Paenarthrobacter nicotinovorans: one gene and its partner. The protein of the gene in region 1 binds, or shares a complex with, the protein of each later gene. Links are inferred from orthologs where the notes say so. Each region holds a gene or a part of one and is shown in the gene's direction. Other genes may lie near its edges. The genes, in order: dinB and dnaN.

Region 1 (7,653 bases):
GCAGTGCGAAGCAATTGCTGGGCCTCGGCGACAGTCTTGTTCTTGACGTCCGGAACGGTGCCTGGCGACCCCGGCCCCATGCCGAAGAACCAGCCGGCGCTTGCCGCGAGCAGCGCAAGAATGACGATCACCACGGTCCAGATCAAGCCACGACGGCGTGGATTACCTTCCCGCAGTGGTCGGACCGGGGTTGCCGCCGCCCGGGCCTGGTCCTTTGCCTGCTGCCGTTCGATCCGTTTCAGGTCCCTTTTTCCGGGCGGGCGTGACTCCACCCCCGTGGCACCCTTTGGCGACTGGTAGGACGCGCCACCGGCGGCCATGATGGTGGTGGGGTTGCTTTGCCGGGCAATGAATTCCGTTGGTGATGCCGTGGTGGCAATGGCTTCAGTGGCGTTCGTGTCCGGCCCGGAGGCTGCCATGGCTGTGGTGGGAGCGGCAGGGAGGACAGCGGTGGCTGACTGTTGCTTGAGATCCAGCTGTTCGTCGGTGAGCGTCGTACGGATGTGGCGCAGTTCAGTCAGCAGTGCGGACCCGTCGATGGGCCTGTTCTCTGCGTCAACGGAGGTGCACCACTGCACCAGTTCGTCCAGGTCTTCGGCCAACCCGGGGGCTGCGTCCGACGGGCGGCCCACAGAGGCGTTCACGTGCTGGTAGGCCACATGGATGGGGGAGTCGCCGTTGTACGGTTGCTTGCCGGTCAGCATTTCGTAGAGCATGATTCCGGCCGAGTAGATGTCGCTGCGGGCGTCGGCAGGCCGGCCAAGCACAAGCTCCGGAGCCAAGTAAGCCACAGTCCCGATCAGGGCCCCGGTGCTGGTGTTGGCAGAGATGGCCCTGGCCAAACCGAAATCCCCGACCTTGATCCGACCATCGTCTGCGATCAGGACGTTCTCAGGCTTGATGTCGCGGTGGATCAAGCCTGATGAATGGGCGGCCGCCAGACCTTCGATCACGGGATCGATCAAGGCCAGGGCGAGGCGCGGGGGCAGCGCTCCTTGGGTATTGAGGACATCACGGAGGGTGTGCCCCTTGACGTACTCCATGACCAGGTACGCGATATGGCCGTCTTCGCCTTGATCCAGGACGCCGACTATGTGGGGGTGTGAGAGGCTGGCTGCGGCTTTTGCTTCGCGGCTCAGGCGCTCCAGGAAGGTCTGGTCGTTTGCCAGATGCGGGTGCAGGACCTTGAGGGCCACGTCGCGCTCCAGGCGTCTGTCAGTGGCCAGGTAGACGGTGGACATTCCCCCTTTCGCCAAGCGGGAACGGACCACGTAGCGCCCGTCCACGGTGGTACCGATGAGGTGGTCCTGCGTTGCTTCTTGCACCATACGATCCTAAACGAGACAGGGAAGGGGCCCGAATCCCCGGTGGGATGCGGGCCCCTTCCGAGGGTGCTGCAACAGGCCTAGCCGAACGTGCGCTGACGTGCCTTGATCGATTCGACGTAGCGTTTGGTGTCCTCGTACATGCCGTACTTGCTCACCGAATACTGTCCCTGGTAGTAACCGGCAATGGCCGTATCGAGATCCTTGCTGGTGGCCACCAGGACGCGGATGATCGCGACGCCGGCCGTGGCGTTGTCGTAGGGGTCCAGGAGGTTGAGTTTCCGGCCAACCAGGTCAGAGGCCCACTGGCCGGAGGACGGAATGACCTGCATGGTGCCGATGGCGTTGGCCGGGGAAACGGCCCGCTGGTCAAAACCGGATTCCTGCTCTGCGAACGCGAGGGCCAGCGACGGGCTGACGCCCATGCGCCGTGCCGTGTCAGCCACAATGGTCTTCATTTCAGCGCGGCTGGGCACCGGCGAAGCGTTGAGGAGTGCCTTGTTTTCATTCGCGGAGCTGACCACGGCCGGGGGATAGGTGAACCCCAGGAATGTGCTGGGCACCAGCGGTGTGGTCTCTCCGGCAGGCTGCAGGCTGCCGCCGGGGATGGTCAGCTTCTGGCCGGGGTAGATGACCGTGCTGGCGTTCACGTTGTTGGCCGACATGAGTGCGGAAAGCGAAACGCCCAACCGTGAGGCGATGGAGCTGAGGGTGTCGCCGGCCTTGATGGTGTAGGAACCCGTGCTTGCCAGGGGGGCAGGTGCTGGTGCCGGCGCTGGTGCGGGTGCCGGAGTTGCGGGCGCGGACGGCGCCGATCCGCCACTGACCTTGATTTTTTGGCCCGGGTAGATGATGGAGCTGCCATTGAGGTTGTTCCAGCTGAAGATGCTGGACAGCGGAACGCCGTGCTTGGCCGCAATGCCGCCGAGGGTATCGCCGGAGACAACCGTGTAGACGGTGGCGGTGCTCGCGGTGCCGGAGGCAGGCGGGGCGCTGGGCGCCGGGGCCGACGCAGCCGTTCCGGTGAGCTTGATGCTCTGCCCCGGGTAGATCAGCGTGGTGGGAGTCAGGTTGTTCAGCTGGAGCACCGCGGAGGTGTCGAGGTTGAAACGTCGGGCGATGGCGCTGATGGTGTCGCCTCGAACCACGGTGTAGCTGTCCGGAGTTGCGGGGGCCATCGGGCGGAGCGCCGCGGGAAGCGTGGCGGCCACTGCCTGCGCGGGGATCACCGTACCGGTCGTGACTGCCTGGGCCTTCATGGCGGCAGCGAGCGTGGCCGGTATTTTGCGGGGCTGGGGTGCGGGCGCTGCGATGGACGGTTGGGCCAGCGCAAGCGACGACAAAACCACAGCGGGAAGCGCGGCCGTGGTTGCCGCGATAACGGGCATGCTCATGGTTCGTTTCGGCGAGCGGGGCGTCGTCATGAAGGAGTCCTCATCTCAAACAGCGGGGGTTGATTGTTAACGCTGTTGTCAGTGTTGCCAATGTTACTGATGTTATCAATGGTGCAAGTGTGATCAGTGTGAATCTCTCATACTTATTCCGTGGACACAACAATTCCCGCGGGGGAAGATTCTTGATGCCATTCGTTGGTATGGGAATTGCAGGTAATAAGGGCTTCGACGTGGTCCCTTTCGGGCTCCGGCTAGGCGACGGGTGGGCCGGCATGGCAACCTTGATCCGTGAGTAATGTAGAAAGCCTTGTTTCCGAGTGGTTGCCGCTTCCGGATGTTGCCGGGTTGCTGGAAGTTTCCATCACCAAAGTCCATGGACTTTTGGATGAGCGTGCGCTCGTCGCCGTCAGGCGGGGAGAACGGAATATCCGCTCCGTCCCGGCCTTGTTTATTCAGGATGGCCATGTTGTGGACAGCTTGAAGGGGACCATTGCGGTCCTTAGTGACGCCGGCTACAACGACGAAGAGTTGATCACCTGGCTGTTTACTCCCGATGAATCACTGCGTGGCCGTCCCATTGACGCCTTGCGTGAGGGGCGTAAAACGGAGATCAGGCGCCGCGCCCAGTCGCTGGCCTGGTAATTGCGCCGGTTCACTTCCTAAAGCGGCAACTACTTAAAGCGACGACGACGGCGGTCCCCAAACCGCCGTCGTCGTCTCATGCCTTCTTTGCCTTGCTCCGCGCGGCTGACCTGCGCCCGGTGTCAGGCTGCGCGGCTGACGGCCGCTTCGGCCAGTTCTCCCAAAGCCTGCAGCGGGAGTGCATCCAGTGGCAGGCGTTCCAACGCTTCGAATGCGTCAGTGCTCAGCTGCGCGATCAGCGATTCCGTCGCGTCCAGAGCCCCGCAATCAACCATGAGATGGCGGATCCTGGCAACGTCCTCCTCAGCGAGTTCCGGGTTCCCCAGCATGCGGTCAAGGTAATCGGCTTCGGCCGCCGAAGCCTGATTAAGGGCAAAGCCAACCAGCACAGTGCGCTTGCCCTCCCGCAGGTCATCTCCGGCCGGCTTTCCTGTCGTTGCTGGGTCTCCAAAGACCCCAAGAACGTCATCGCGCATTTGGAACGCTTCACCGAGCGGGAGCGAAAAACCGGAGTACCCGGCAAGTAGTTCCGTGGAAGCACCGGCAAGGGCACCGCCCAATGCCAACGGATGTTCCGTGGAGTACTTGGCTGACTTGTAGCGGATGATGGAGCGGGCCCGGTCCACCGATCCCGCCCGGTCGCGCACGGGGCCGGCCACCTCTTCAAGGATGTCAAGGTATTGACCGGCCATCACCTCTGCCCGCATCACGTTGAAGATGCGGCGGGCAGGGCTCCCTGAAACGGCGCGGGGCCCAATCCCGGTAAAAGCCTCTTCGCTGAAGGAGAGACAGAGGTCACCGGTCAAAATTGCGGCAGCATCTCCAAAATGTTCGCTGTCCAGGGCCCAGCCGTTCGTTTCATGAAGCTGGCTGAACCGTTTGTGCACGCTTGGGCCGCCGCGCCGCGTATCGGAACGGTCGATGATGTCGTCGTGTATCAGTGCCGCAGCCTGGAAAAGTTCCAGGGCACATCCGGCTGTGACAATGTCCGCGTCGCCGGCGGGGCCGCCTGCGCCGCGCCAACCCCAGTAGCACATCAACGCCCTCAGCCGCTTGCCGCCGGTTACCAACGTCGAGATCGACCCGATGAGCGGATCGACGTCGGGTGAAACGGTAGCCATGACGTCGCGCTGTCCCGACAGGAAACTGCTGAGGCTGCCGGCGACGCCTTCAATGTATCGGGCCTGCTCTGACGCGACGGGGGACGCTGACGTCACTTGATGGACCCGGCTGCCACATTGGCGCCGATGGTGAAGGTAGAGACGCCTTCCTTTTGCATGATCGAGACATTCACTGTTTCACCATCACCGCGGACAAAGTCCAGGGAGGTGACGTTGCCCACCGCTTCCGGTCCGGGGACAAGCTTAAAGCCCTGGGCCTCGAGCGAGGACTTGTAGTAGTCCACCACGCCCTGCGGAGGCGCTTTGACGGTCCCTACCAGCGCCACGGTGGCCAGGGAGGCGTTCTTGTCGAAGCTGCTGGACCGTACCGAGGTGTTTGGCATGACGGGAATGAGCTTCTCAGGGAATCCGGGAACAAGCGCATTGACCGTGGCCGTGGCATTGGGGTCGGGTGCGCTGGACTCGGTGAACCCGGTGGTTTCAGGCGAGGGGGTGCTGCTCGCCGAAGACGCTGTCCCGGAGGGTGAGGGCGCCGGCGAAGCTGACGAAGATGAAGCAGCGCCGGTGGATGACGGAGCCGCCGAACCGCTGGGGGACGGCGTGCATGCGGAGACCGCCACTGCGACACTGACTGCGAGCAGGGCAAACCCTCGCGATTGAGGAGTTCCAAAGAGCTTCACAGGGTATCCTTCCTGGGGCTGAGCCGGACTTTGCCTCCAGTTTAGTCAGTGCCCGGGCATAGTATTGCCGTTGTGAGGCAGGAAGCACCCGGCGGCGAGTCAAGCGCTGGACACAGACCGGCCCGCAGCGCTGAAGAAGCCCTGCGGGAATTGAGGCGAACCAGCATCCTGCACGTTGATATGGACGCATTCTTTGTCTCCGTCGAACTCCGCAGCCGTCCCGAACTGCGGGGCAAGCCCGTGATCGTGGGATTCCCCGCGGACAGGTCCGTGGTCCTCTCTGCTTCCTATGAAGCCCGGACCACAGGGGTCAAGTCGGCCATGCCGATGTCCATTGCGATGAGGCGCTGTCCGGCGGCGGTCGTCATCAATCCCCGCCACACTCTGTACTACGAGGTGTCAGCGCAGCTCATGGAGATCTTCGGGTCCATTACGGACCTGGTGGAGCCTTTGAGCGTGGACGAAGCTTTCCTGGACGTTGGCGGGGCCATCCGCCGGCTGGGCACGCCCTTGGAAATTGGCCACCTCATCAGGCGCAGGGTCCAATCAGAGCTTGGCATCACGGCTTCCGTGGGGATTGCCGGCACCAAGTTCGTTGCCAAGATCGCCTCCACCCGGTGCAAACCCGACGGCATTTTGCAGATCGACGCCGAAGACACCCTTTCCTACCTTCACAGCCTTCCTGTTAGCGCCCTCTGGGGTGTGGGTGGCCAGACCGGGGAGGTCCTGGCGCGTATGGGCATCCGAACGGTCGCCGATGTGGCCGCCACACCCTTGTCCTCGCTGAAGAAGGTTCTTGGCGCAAGCGGGGAACATGTGTACAGGCTCTCCATGGGAATTGATCCCCGTCCAGTGACGCCCACCAGGGTTGAGAAGAGCATTGGTGCTGAAGAGACCTTCTCCGTAGACACAGCAGATGAAGAACTGCTGCACAGGGAGTTGTTGAGGTTGTCCCACCGGACGGCCAGTCGTCTCCGGAGTTCCGGAATGCTCGCACGGACGGTCGCCTTGAAGCTCCGGTATGCCGATTTCTCCACGGTGTCCCGGAGCCGCACTGTGCACACGCCGGTAGACAGTGCCCAGTTGATCTACCAGGTGGCCATGCAGCTGCTCGACTCCTTGGGCCCGCGTTCCATGAGCGTCAGGCTGGTGGGAGTGCGGGCGGAGCAATTGGAACCGGCAGGTCAGACGTCGATGCAATTGAGCCTGGACCGCCGGGATGACAACTGGCGGGCAGCCGAGCAGGCCCTGGACAGGGTTTCCCAGCGATTTGGTTCCAAAACCCTGCTTCCGGCCCGGCTCCTGGAACCCGGTAAACCTGCCTCGGAGGCCTGAACCCTGTGACCTTGGTCCCGCACGGCCCCAGGCGTCTTTCAGAACGGCCCCGGACAAACTATCCTATTTATTACAGAGATTTAGATCGTCTGGACAAACTGTTTCCTGAACAGTCGGCCCTGAGGTATCCGCTGAACCAAGAGGGTATTTTGGGAACGAAATTCTTGGTCCGATCGTTGGGGTAAACAGACGCACAGGACGCGTTATGTCCAGACGCTGGCTGACTAAAGGAGGTCGCGATGCCCCTCTCGGAGCACGAACAGAAGCTGCTTGAGCAACTTGAAAAGCAACTTCATGAGGACGATCCGAAGTTTGCCAACACCATGGGTTCGGATCCCATCCGCAGCTGGTCGACCAGGCATGTCATCATTGGCGTCCTTGGGGCAATCGCCGGCATTCTTCTCCTGCTGGTCGGCGTCTCGCTGCAGGCGATACCTGTGGGTGTCCTCGGCTTCATAGTCATGGGTGCTGGCGTGTACTTCGCGACGTTGCGTGGAGCGGCTTTCGGGAAATCCGGTAAGGGAAAGCCCGCCAAGGCCAAGCCCAAGAGCACCTTCATGAGCAGCCTCGAAGAGCGCTGGGATGAACGACGCCGCGACGACCACTGACGGAGGCCGTGTCACTTCTCCCGGCAGCAGGCCATCGTGAGTCAGTCGCGCCCCTGAGCCCGCTCGTGGATTAAACACTTCCAATGCTTTGACAAGGACCCGCCAAGCGGGTCCTTTCGCATTTAAGGGTTGCAACGCCCGGCCCCTCCATTTCCCACCACCAGCTCCACTTTCCTCCCGCCGAAAGCGGTTTTGGGGTGCAGAGCGCTTCCCAGGCGCCTTTCAGCTTCCCGGCGCGGGACTTGGACGTCGGCCGACGTGTCGATACCTCCACTTCACTCCACCCCCGGAAAACCCGCGGCAATTCGGCCCCGAGGAATCTCAAAGTGGTGGAGAAACGCCCACGAGTGCGTTGACTGTGGTGCGTTGTGGAGTAAAGTGGAGCACATAAGAGGGTAGTGGCAGTGTTGGGTATGTACGGGCACCTTGACTGAGGGGCGGTGGGGCCAGTGTTTCTGGGCACTCACTCGCCGCGTCTCGATGAAAAGGGCCGGATCATACTTCCCGCCAAGTTTCGTGAGGAGCTTGCAGAGGGACTGGTCCTCACA
Region 2 (7,595 bases), 1.7 Mb from region 1 along the record:
CCCGTCAGCGTGGTTTCGTCATTCTCGCCCAGGCCCAAGGCCTTATCGGTTCAACCTTGCTGGTGGCCGTGCCCAATGAGCTAACCCGCGAAGTCCTCCAGACGCAGGTCAAGGATGCTCTGGATGACGCCTTGCGAAATGTCTTCTCCGACGACATCCGCTGTGCCATCGATGTCGACACCGATCTGGTACCCGTCCATGCCGAGCCGGAACCCGCCGTCGAGCTTTCCGCCGTTCCTGACTTCGCTGAGCCGAAGCCGCAGCCAACCCCGCCGAGCACCTCACATGAGTTCGGCCGCCTGAATCCTAAGTACATCTTCGACACTTTCGTGATCGGTTCCTCGAACCGGTTTGCCCATGCGGCCGCCGTCGCTGTCGCAGAAGCGCCGGCAAAGGCGTACAACCCGCTCTTCATCTACGGCGACTCGGGCCTTGGCAAGACGCACCTGCTGCACGCGATCGGGCACTACGCACGCAGGCTCTACAGCGGCATCCGGGTCCGCTACGTGAACTCGGAAGAATTCACGAACGACTTCATCAACTCCATCCGTGATGACGAGGGCACCAGCTTCAAGACCACGTACCGCAACGTGGATGTCCTCCTGATCGATGACATCCAGTTCCTGGCAGGCAAGGACCGGACGCAGGAAGAGTTCTTCCACACGTTCAACGCGCTGCACAACGCCAACAAGCAGGTTGTCATCACCTCGGACCAGCCACCCAAGATGCTGGCCGGCTTCGAGGACCGCATGACTTCCCGCTTCGAGTGGGGCCTTCTGACGGACATCCAGCCGCCGGAACTCGAAACGCGTATCGCCATCCTCCGCAAAAAGGGATTGAGCGAAGGCCTCTCGGCTCCCGATGACGCCTTGGAGTACATAGCGTCCAAGATCTCCAGCAACATCCGCGAACTTGAAGGCGCACTGATCCGCGTCACGGCTTTCGCCAGCCTGAACCGCCAACCGGTGGATGTCGCCCTCGCAGAGATGGTGCTCAAGGACCTGATTACCGACGACGGCGCCCAGGAGATCACGGCGAAGCAGATCCTTGACCAGACTGCTGACTACTTCAAGCTCAGCATGGAAGAGCTCTGCAGCAAGTCCCGTACCCGCACCCTGGTGACCGCACGCCAGATCGCGATGTACCTCTGCCGCGAACTGACGGATATGTCGCTTCCCAAGATCGGGCAGGAGCTCGGCGGACGTGACCACACCACGGTCATCCACGCCGACCGCAAGATCCGCGAGCTCATGGCCGAGCGTCGTGTGATCTACAACCAGGTCACAGAGCTCACCAACCGCATCAAACAGCAGCAACGCGACTCCTGAAATCCACATCGCGTCCGCCACTACATACCTTATTAACAGGCACATGTGGATAAGCCTGTGGATACTTAAGGGGACAAGCACGGTTAATGGGCTTAAAACCCTTAAGCCGTCTGTGGATCGTTAAAAACCGGCTTTGGAGTTGTCCCCATCCACAACCTGTTTAAAACCCAGTTAACGCACAGTCCATGAACAGGGCTTAACCCCGGATCTGCGCCGCGGGATGGGGTTATCCACAGTTTCCACAGCAGTTATTAACACTACGAATCCCAAAAAATTGAAATCCCTCAAATAACAATCTCGTTCTGCCACCCACCCGACCCTCCGAAGGACATGCCAAGTTCCGGGCCAAGGCCAGCCTGCGGCTGTCCACATAGGACGGGTCGGAGCAATCGGGGATGGGTTAATCGCGGATCTTCCGGCTAAGCTGTCAGCAGCGCTCCCATCCTTGGGTCTTGTTTGTAGTTCGCTGAGTGCGGACCATGCAGGTTCCGATGCCGGACTGCGAAGATTTAGCGGTTTCCAAGCAGGAATCCGCGGCTACTACATGGCAGCAGCAATGAAAGGCGGCACCCCTCCGTGAAGTTCAGAGTCGACCGCGACGTCCTGGCAGAAGCCGTTACGTGGACCGCGCGGTCGTTGTCTCCGCGGCCGCCCGTTCCTGTGCTTTCCGGCCTCCTCCTCAAAGCTGAGGCGGGAACCGTAAGCCTCTCGAGCTTCGACTACGAAACATCGGCGCGCCTGGAAATCCCCGCTGATATAGCCGTCGAGGGCACCATCCTGGTTTCCGGACGCCTCCTGGCAGACATCTGCCGCAGCCTCCCCTCGGCTCCGGTCGAGGTTGAAACAGACGGAAGCAAAGTCACTCTTACCTGCCGTCGAAGCAGCTTCCACCTGGCCACAATGCCTGAGTCTGAGTACCCGGCCCTTCCTGCGCTTCCGGCCATCAGCGGCACCTTGCCCGGCGACGCTTTCGCCCAAGCCGTGTCCCAGGTCATCATCGCTGCGAGCAAGGACGACACCTTGCCGATCCTGACCGGCGTCCGCATGGAGATCGAGGATGACCTCATCACGCTCCTGGCTACGGACCGCTACCGGTTGGCCATGCGGGAAGTGCCGTGGAAGCCAGTAACTCCCGGCATCTCAACCAGCGCACTCGTGAAGTCCAAGACCCTGAACGAAGTCGCCAAAACCTTGGGCGGCAGCGGTGACATCAACCTGGCCCTCGCGGACGACGACAGCCGGCTTATTGGTTTCGAGAGCGGCGGCCGTACCACGACGTCGCTCCTGGTAGACGGCGATTACCCGAAGATCCGCTCACTTTTCCCGGACTCTACCCCGATCCACGCAACAGTCCAGACCCAGGAATTGGTGGAGGCTGTACGTCGCGTTTCCCTCGTTGCAGAGCGCAACACTCCCGTCCGCCTCGCCTTCACGCAGGGCCTGCTGAACCTCGACGCCGGCACCGGCGAAGACGCGCAGGCTTCCGAAGAGCTCGAAGCACAGTTGTCCGGCGATGACATCACCGTGGCCTTCAACCCGCACTACCTCGTTGAAGGTTTGAGCGTCATCGAGACCAAGTACGTTCGCTTCTCCTTCACCACCGCTCCCAAGCCGGCCATGATCACGGCCCAGGCTGAGGCCGACGGCGAAGACCAGGACGACTACCGCTACCTCGTGATGCCGGTCCGCCTTCCCAACTAATCGGCAAAACCCGCCCCGCTTTCGCAGAAAAGAGTTCGCACTGTGCACATCGGATTGATCGGCCTTGGAAAAATGGGTTTCAACATGCGGGAACGCATGCGGAAAGGCGGCATCGAGGTCACAGGCTTCGACCGGAATCCCGAGGTCACCGATGCCGCTTCGGTCGACGAGCTCATTGCCGCCCTTCCTACTCCGCGGCTCGTGTGGGTCATGGTTCCCTCAGGGGAGATCACTGACGCGGTCGTGACGGAACTCGGCGGGAAACTGAGCCCCGGCGATATGGTGATCGACGGCGGAAATTCACGTTTCACCGAAGACCAGAAGCACGCTGCCGCGCTGGCCGAGAAGGGCATCCGCTTCGCTGACTGCGGTGTTTCCGGCGGCGTCTGGGGTCTCCAGAACGGTTACGGCCTCATGGCTGGTGGAGCTGACGAAGACATCGAACTTGCCATGCCGGTCTTCGACGCTCTTCGTCCTGAAGGCGATCGGGCCGACAGCTTCGTCCACGTTGGCGGCGTTGGCGCCGGCCACTACGCCAAGATGGTGCACAACGGTATCGAGTACGGCTTGATGCAGGCCTACGCCGAGGGATATGAACTCCTCGCCGCAAAGGACATCGTCAAGGACCTTCCGGGAACGTTCCGCGCATGGCAAAAGGGAACGGTTGTCCGGTCCTGGCTCCTGGACCTCATGGTGAAGGCACTCGACGAAGATCCGGGGCTGGCCTCCATTGACGACTACGTCGAAGATTCCGGCGAGGGCCGCTGGACCGTGGAAGAAGCCATCGCCAATGCTGTTCCAGCACCGGCCATCACGGCTGCGCTCTTTGCACGCTTTGCTTCGCGCGAAGACAACTCACCGGCCATGAAAATGGTTTCCGCCCTGCGTCACCAGTTCGGCGGACACGCCACCCGTCCGGCCAACTAGGCCGCAGGAGTCCTGCAAACGGCGTGTACCTCGAACATCTTTCGCTGACTGATTTCCGCAGCTACGCACAGGTAGACCTGAAACTGGGTCCCGGTGTCACCGTGCTGGTGGGTTCCAACGGCATCGGCAAGACAAACCTCATGGAAGCCATCGGCTATTTGGCTACCCTGAGCTCGCACCGTGTCAGCACAGACGCGCCATTGCTTCGTTTTGGTTCAGAACGCGCATTGATCCGGGCCCGTTTGGTCCGTGGTGAGCAAGCGACGGTCATCGAGCTTGAAATCAATGCCGGGCGCGCCAACCGGGGACGCATCAACCGGGGAAACCCGGTGCGCGCACGGGACATCCTGGGCATTTGCCACACGGTGCTGTTCGCGCCCGAGGACCTGGCACTGGTGAAGGGGGACCCCTCCAACCGCCGGCGCTTCCTCGATGAACTGCTGGTCAGCCTGGTACCCCGCCATGCTGCCACCCGCAGTGACTACGACCGCGTCCTGAAACAGCGGAACGCCCTGTTGAAATCGGCCCGTGCAGGCAAATTCACTGCGGGTCATGAAGCAACCCTGGATGTGTGGGACCAACACATGGCCAAGGCCGGGGCCGAACTGCTGCACGCCCGGCTGGAGTTGGTGGAGCGGTTGCGTCCGCACCTGAACAGCGCCTACGCCCAACTCACGGATGGTTCCAAGGACGCCGGGGCGGTTTACCGCTCCACCATCCAGGACATCCTGGACGACGACGGCGGTCCGGCCGACTACGGAACGGAACCTTCGCCGTCGGTTGAGGACCTCAGGCTGCTGTCCGTCGACGAACTCACCGAACGCTATGTCCAGGCCTTCGCAGCCTCGCGGAAAAAGGAACTTGAGCGGGGCATCTCGCTTGTTGGCCCGCACCGCGACGAGTTGGAACTCGTTCTGGGACAGGCTCCAGCCAAGGGCTATGCCTCCCACGGCGAAACGTGGTCCATGTGCCTGTCCTTGCGCCTCGCTTCCTACTACGTCATGTTGGACGATGCCCGGACTGGTGGAACTGCGCCGATACTGATTCTGGACGATGTTTTTGCCGAATTGGACGTGCAGAGGCGGCGTAAACTGGCTGCAATAGTGGCCGGCGCCGAACAGGTTCTGGTGACTGCTGCCGTCGATGCCGATATCCCTGAGGAGCTGGCCGGACGGCGCGTAACCGTTGTTCCGGGAGGCATCGATGGCGAAGGATAGTCCCGAAGGACTGCAACCGGGCCGGGATCCGGACGAAATTGATGCTGCCCAGGCGGCGCTGAACCGCATGCGTGAAGCAGCCGCGGCCCGAGGTGAAGTAAGGCTGCGTGCCCCCAGGCCCGGATCTGCTCCCAAACGCAAGGGTCTGCGGGATACCCGGGGTTTTGCGCAGTTTCATGGCAGCGGCCGCGACCCCTTGGGCTTGGGCAATGTTGTGGGAAGGCTTGTGGCAGAACGCGGTTGGACTTCTCCTGTTGCCGTCGGTTCCGTCATGGCCGAATGGGAAACGTTGGTTGGGTCGGACATCTCCGCCCACTGCACCCCGGAGAGTTTCACCGACACCACGCTGCATGTCCGCTGTGACTCAACGGCATGGGCCACGCAATTGCGGTTGCTCAGTACCAGCCTCTTGGAGATGTTCCGGAATGAGCTGGGTGAAGGGGTTGTCACCAGCATCCAGGTACTGGGGCCATCAGCTCCAAGTTGGCGAAAAGGCGGGCGCAGTGTCAACGGCCGCGGCCCCCGGGATACTTACGGCTGAACGGCGTGCAGGGCGTTTCAACGCCCCCGGGTCGTATAGGCACCCATCGGGACCTCCGCAGGGCCATTGCAGATAGGGCCAGCGGCCTCCCATCGGCATATTCAGCTCTGGGCTGCCCCCGTATTTGCAAGGATTCACGGGTTTCCACGATAGAATTGGCGTAGATCACTGAGCGCCGGTGAAACGTCGTCGGATCCCGAATCCACTCCTGTGGCAGTTGGGAACCCCCGTCGTCGGAGTAATCGGCGCAATCAGTCACGTGCCCGTTGGCGGCCGCGGTTCGCCGCGGGCAGCTGCGGGAACGGCCGACATCGAGTACAGAGGAGTCGAAAGCGCCTGTGGCTAACGACAATGCAGAGACCTTGGCAGTAGAGCCCCAAGAGGAGACTGTTCCCACGCCTGATACGCCTGCGGAGGCCCCCAGGGAGTACGGTGCCAGCGACATCACCGTGCTGGAAGGCCTCGAAGCCGTGCGCAAACGCCCCGGTATGTACATCGGTTCAACCGGTCCCCGCGGCCTGCACCACTTGGTCTATGAAGTGGTGGACAACTCTGTTGACGAGGCCCTGGCCGGTTACTGCAGCCATATCGAAGTAACGCTCCGCGCTGACGGCGGAGTGCAGGTGGTCGATGATGGCCGCGGCATTCCCGTGGATATCCACCCCACCGAGGGTAAGCCCACGGTTGAAGTAGTCATGACCATCCTGCACGCCGGCGGCAAGTTCGGCGGTGGAGGGTACGCGGTTTCGGGTGGTCTGCACGGTGTCGGCATTTCGGTTGTGAACGCCCTTTCCCGTCGTGTGGACACGGAAGTGCGCCGCCAGGGCCACGTTTGGCGGATGACCTTCGCCGACGGCGGCAAGCCCCAGGGCGAACTCGTCAAGGGAGAAGAAACCGAGCGTACCGGAACGTCCCAGACGTTCTACCCCGACGGAACGATCTTCGAATCCACTGAGTTCGACTTCGAGACTCTTCGCGCACGTTTCCAGCAGATGGCCTTCCTCAACAAGGGCCTGCGGATCACGTTGACTGACGAGCGTCCGGTCAACCGCGATGGCGATGACGACCTTGACCTGGACGCAGTAGCCACCGAAGGCGAAGTTGCAGCCGAGCACCGCACGGTTGTCTACGAGTACCCGGACGGCTTGCTGGACTACGTCAAGCACCTCAACTCGAACAAGAAGGTCGAGATCGTCCACGAGGACGTCATCGCTTTCGAAACCGAGGACACTGAGCGGCACATCGCCGTCGAGGTTGCCATGCAGTGGACCACCGCTTATTCGGAAAGTGTCCACACGTACGCGAACACGATCAACACCCACGAGGGCGGAACGCACGAAGAAGGCTTCCGTGCCGCTATGACATCGCTGATCAACCGCTATGCGCGCGAGAAGAGCATCATCAAGGAAAAGGAAGACAACCTTACCGGTGATGACATCCGCGAAGGCCTGACTGCGGTGATTTCGGTAAAGCTTGCTGAACCGCAGTTCGAAGGCCAGACCAAGACCAAGCTGGGCAACTCCGAGGTCAAGGGCTTTGTCCAGCGCGTGGTTACTGACCAGCTGGGTGACTGGCTGGAACGGAACCCGGGCCCGGCCCGCGACGTTATCCGCAAGGCCATTTCAGCCGCCCAGGCCCGCATGGCCGCCCGGAAGGCGCGCGACAATGCCCGCCGAAAGAGCCCGCTTGAGTCCTTCGGTATGCCCGGTAAGCTCTCTGACTGCTCGTCGAAGGATCCTTCGCGCTGCGAGGTCTACCTCGTTGAGGGTGACTCGGCCGGCGGCTCGGCCAAGCGTGGGCGCAACCCCGAAACCCAGGCGATCCTGCCGCTGCGTGGCAAGATCCTGAATGTGGAGCGCGCACGCCTCGACAAGGCTTTGG

The links.
Region 2: the proteins of dinB (region 1) and dnaN are in contact, whole or in part, in a solved structure (PDB 1OK7), measured with the Escherichia coli proteins. The link is inferred for Paenarthrobacter nicotinovorans from one-to-one orthologs.

Annotation. Positions count from the first base shown.
Region 1 is NZ_CP089293.1:1,725,696-1,733,348, forward strand. Bases 4,501-7,365 are described here. They hold dinB (DNA polymerase IV), read left to right. Parts: upstream 4,501-5,234; coding sequence 5,235-6,497; downstream 6,498-7,365. Other genes in these bases: JMY29_RS08065 (polyprenyl synthetase family protein), read right to left, coding at 4,501-4,578; JMY29_RS20925 (hypothetical protein), read right to left, coding at 4,575-4,865; JMY29_RS20930 (hypothetical protein), read left to right, coding at 4,864-5,142; JMY29_RS08080 (DUF3040 domain-containing protein), read left to right, coding at 6,737-7,105. In the rest of the region: pknB (Stk1 family PASTA domain-containing Ser/Thr kinase), read right to left, coding at 1-1,328; JMY29_RS08055 (LysM peptidoglycan-binding domain-containing protein), read right to left, coding at 1,406-2,749; JMY29_RS08060 (Rv2175c family DNA-binding protein), read left to right, coding at 3,008-3,361; more of JMY29_RS08065, read right to left, coding at 3,484-4,500; division/cell wall cluster transcriptional repressor MraZ, read left to right, coding at 7,555-7,653. UniProt on the Escherichia coli protein: Poorly processive, error-prone DNA polymerase involved in translesion repair and untargeted mutagenesis. Copies undamaged DNA at stalled replication forks, which arise in vivo from mismatched or misaligned primer ends.
Region 2 is NZ_CP089293.1:92-7,686, forward strand. The notes cover bases 1,160-3,966. They hold dnaN (DNA polymerase III subunit beta), read left to right. Parts: upstream 1,160-1,904; coding sequence 1,905-3,029; downstream 3,030-3,966. Other genes in these bases: dnaA (chromosomal replication initiator protein DnaA), read left to right, coding at 1,160-1,328. In the rest of the region: more of dnaA, read left to right, coding at 1-1,159; DNA replication/repair protein RecF, read left to right, coding at 3,980-5,173; JMY29_RS00025 (DUF721 domain-containing protein), read left to right, coding at 5,160-5,714; gyrB (DNA topoisomerase (ATP-hydrolyzing) subunit B), read left to right, coding at 6,053-7,595. UniProt on the Escherichia coli protein: Confers DNA tethering and processivity to DNA polymerases and other proteins. Acts as a clamp, forming a ring around DNA (a reaction catalyzed by the clamp-loading complex) which diffuses in an ATP-independent manner freely and bidirectionally along dsDNA.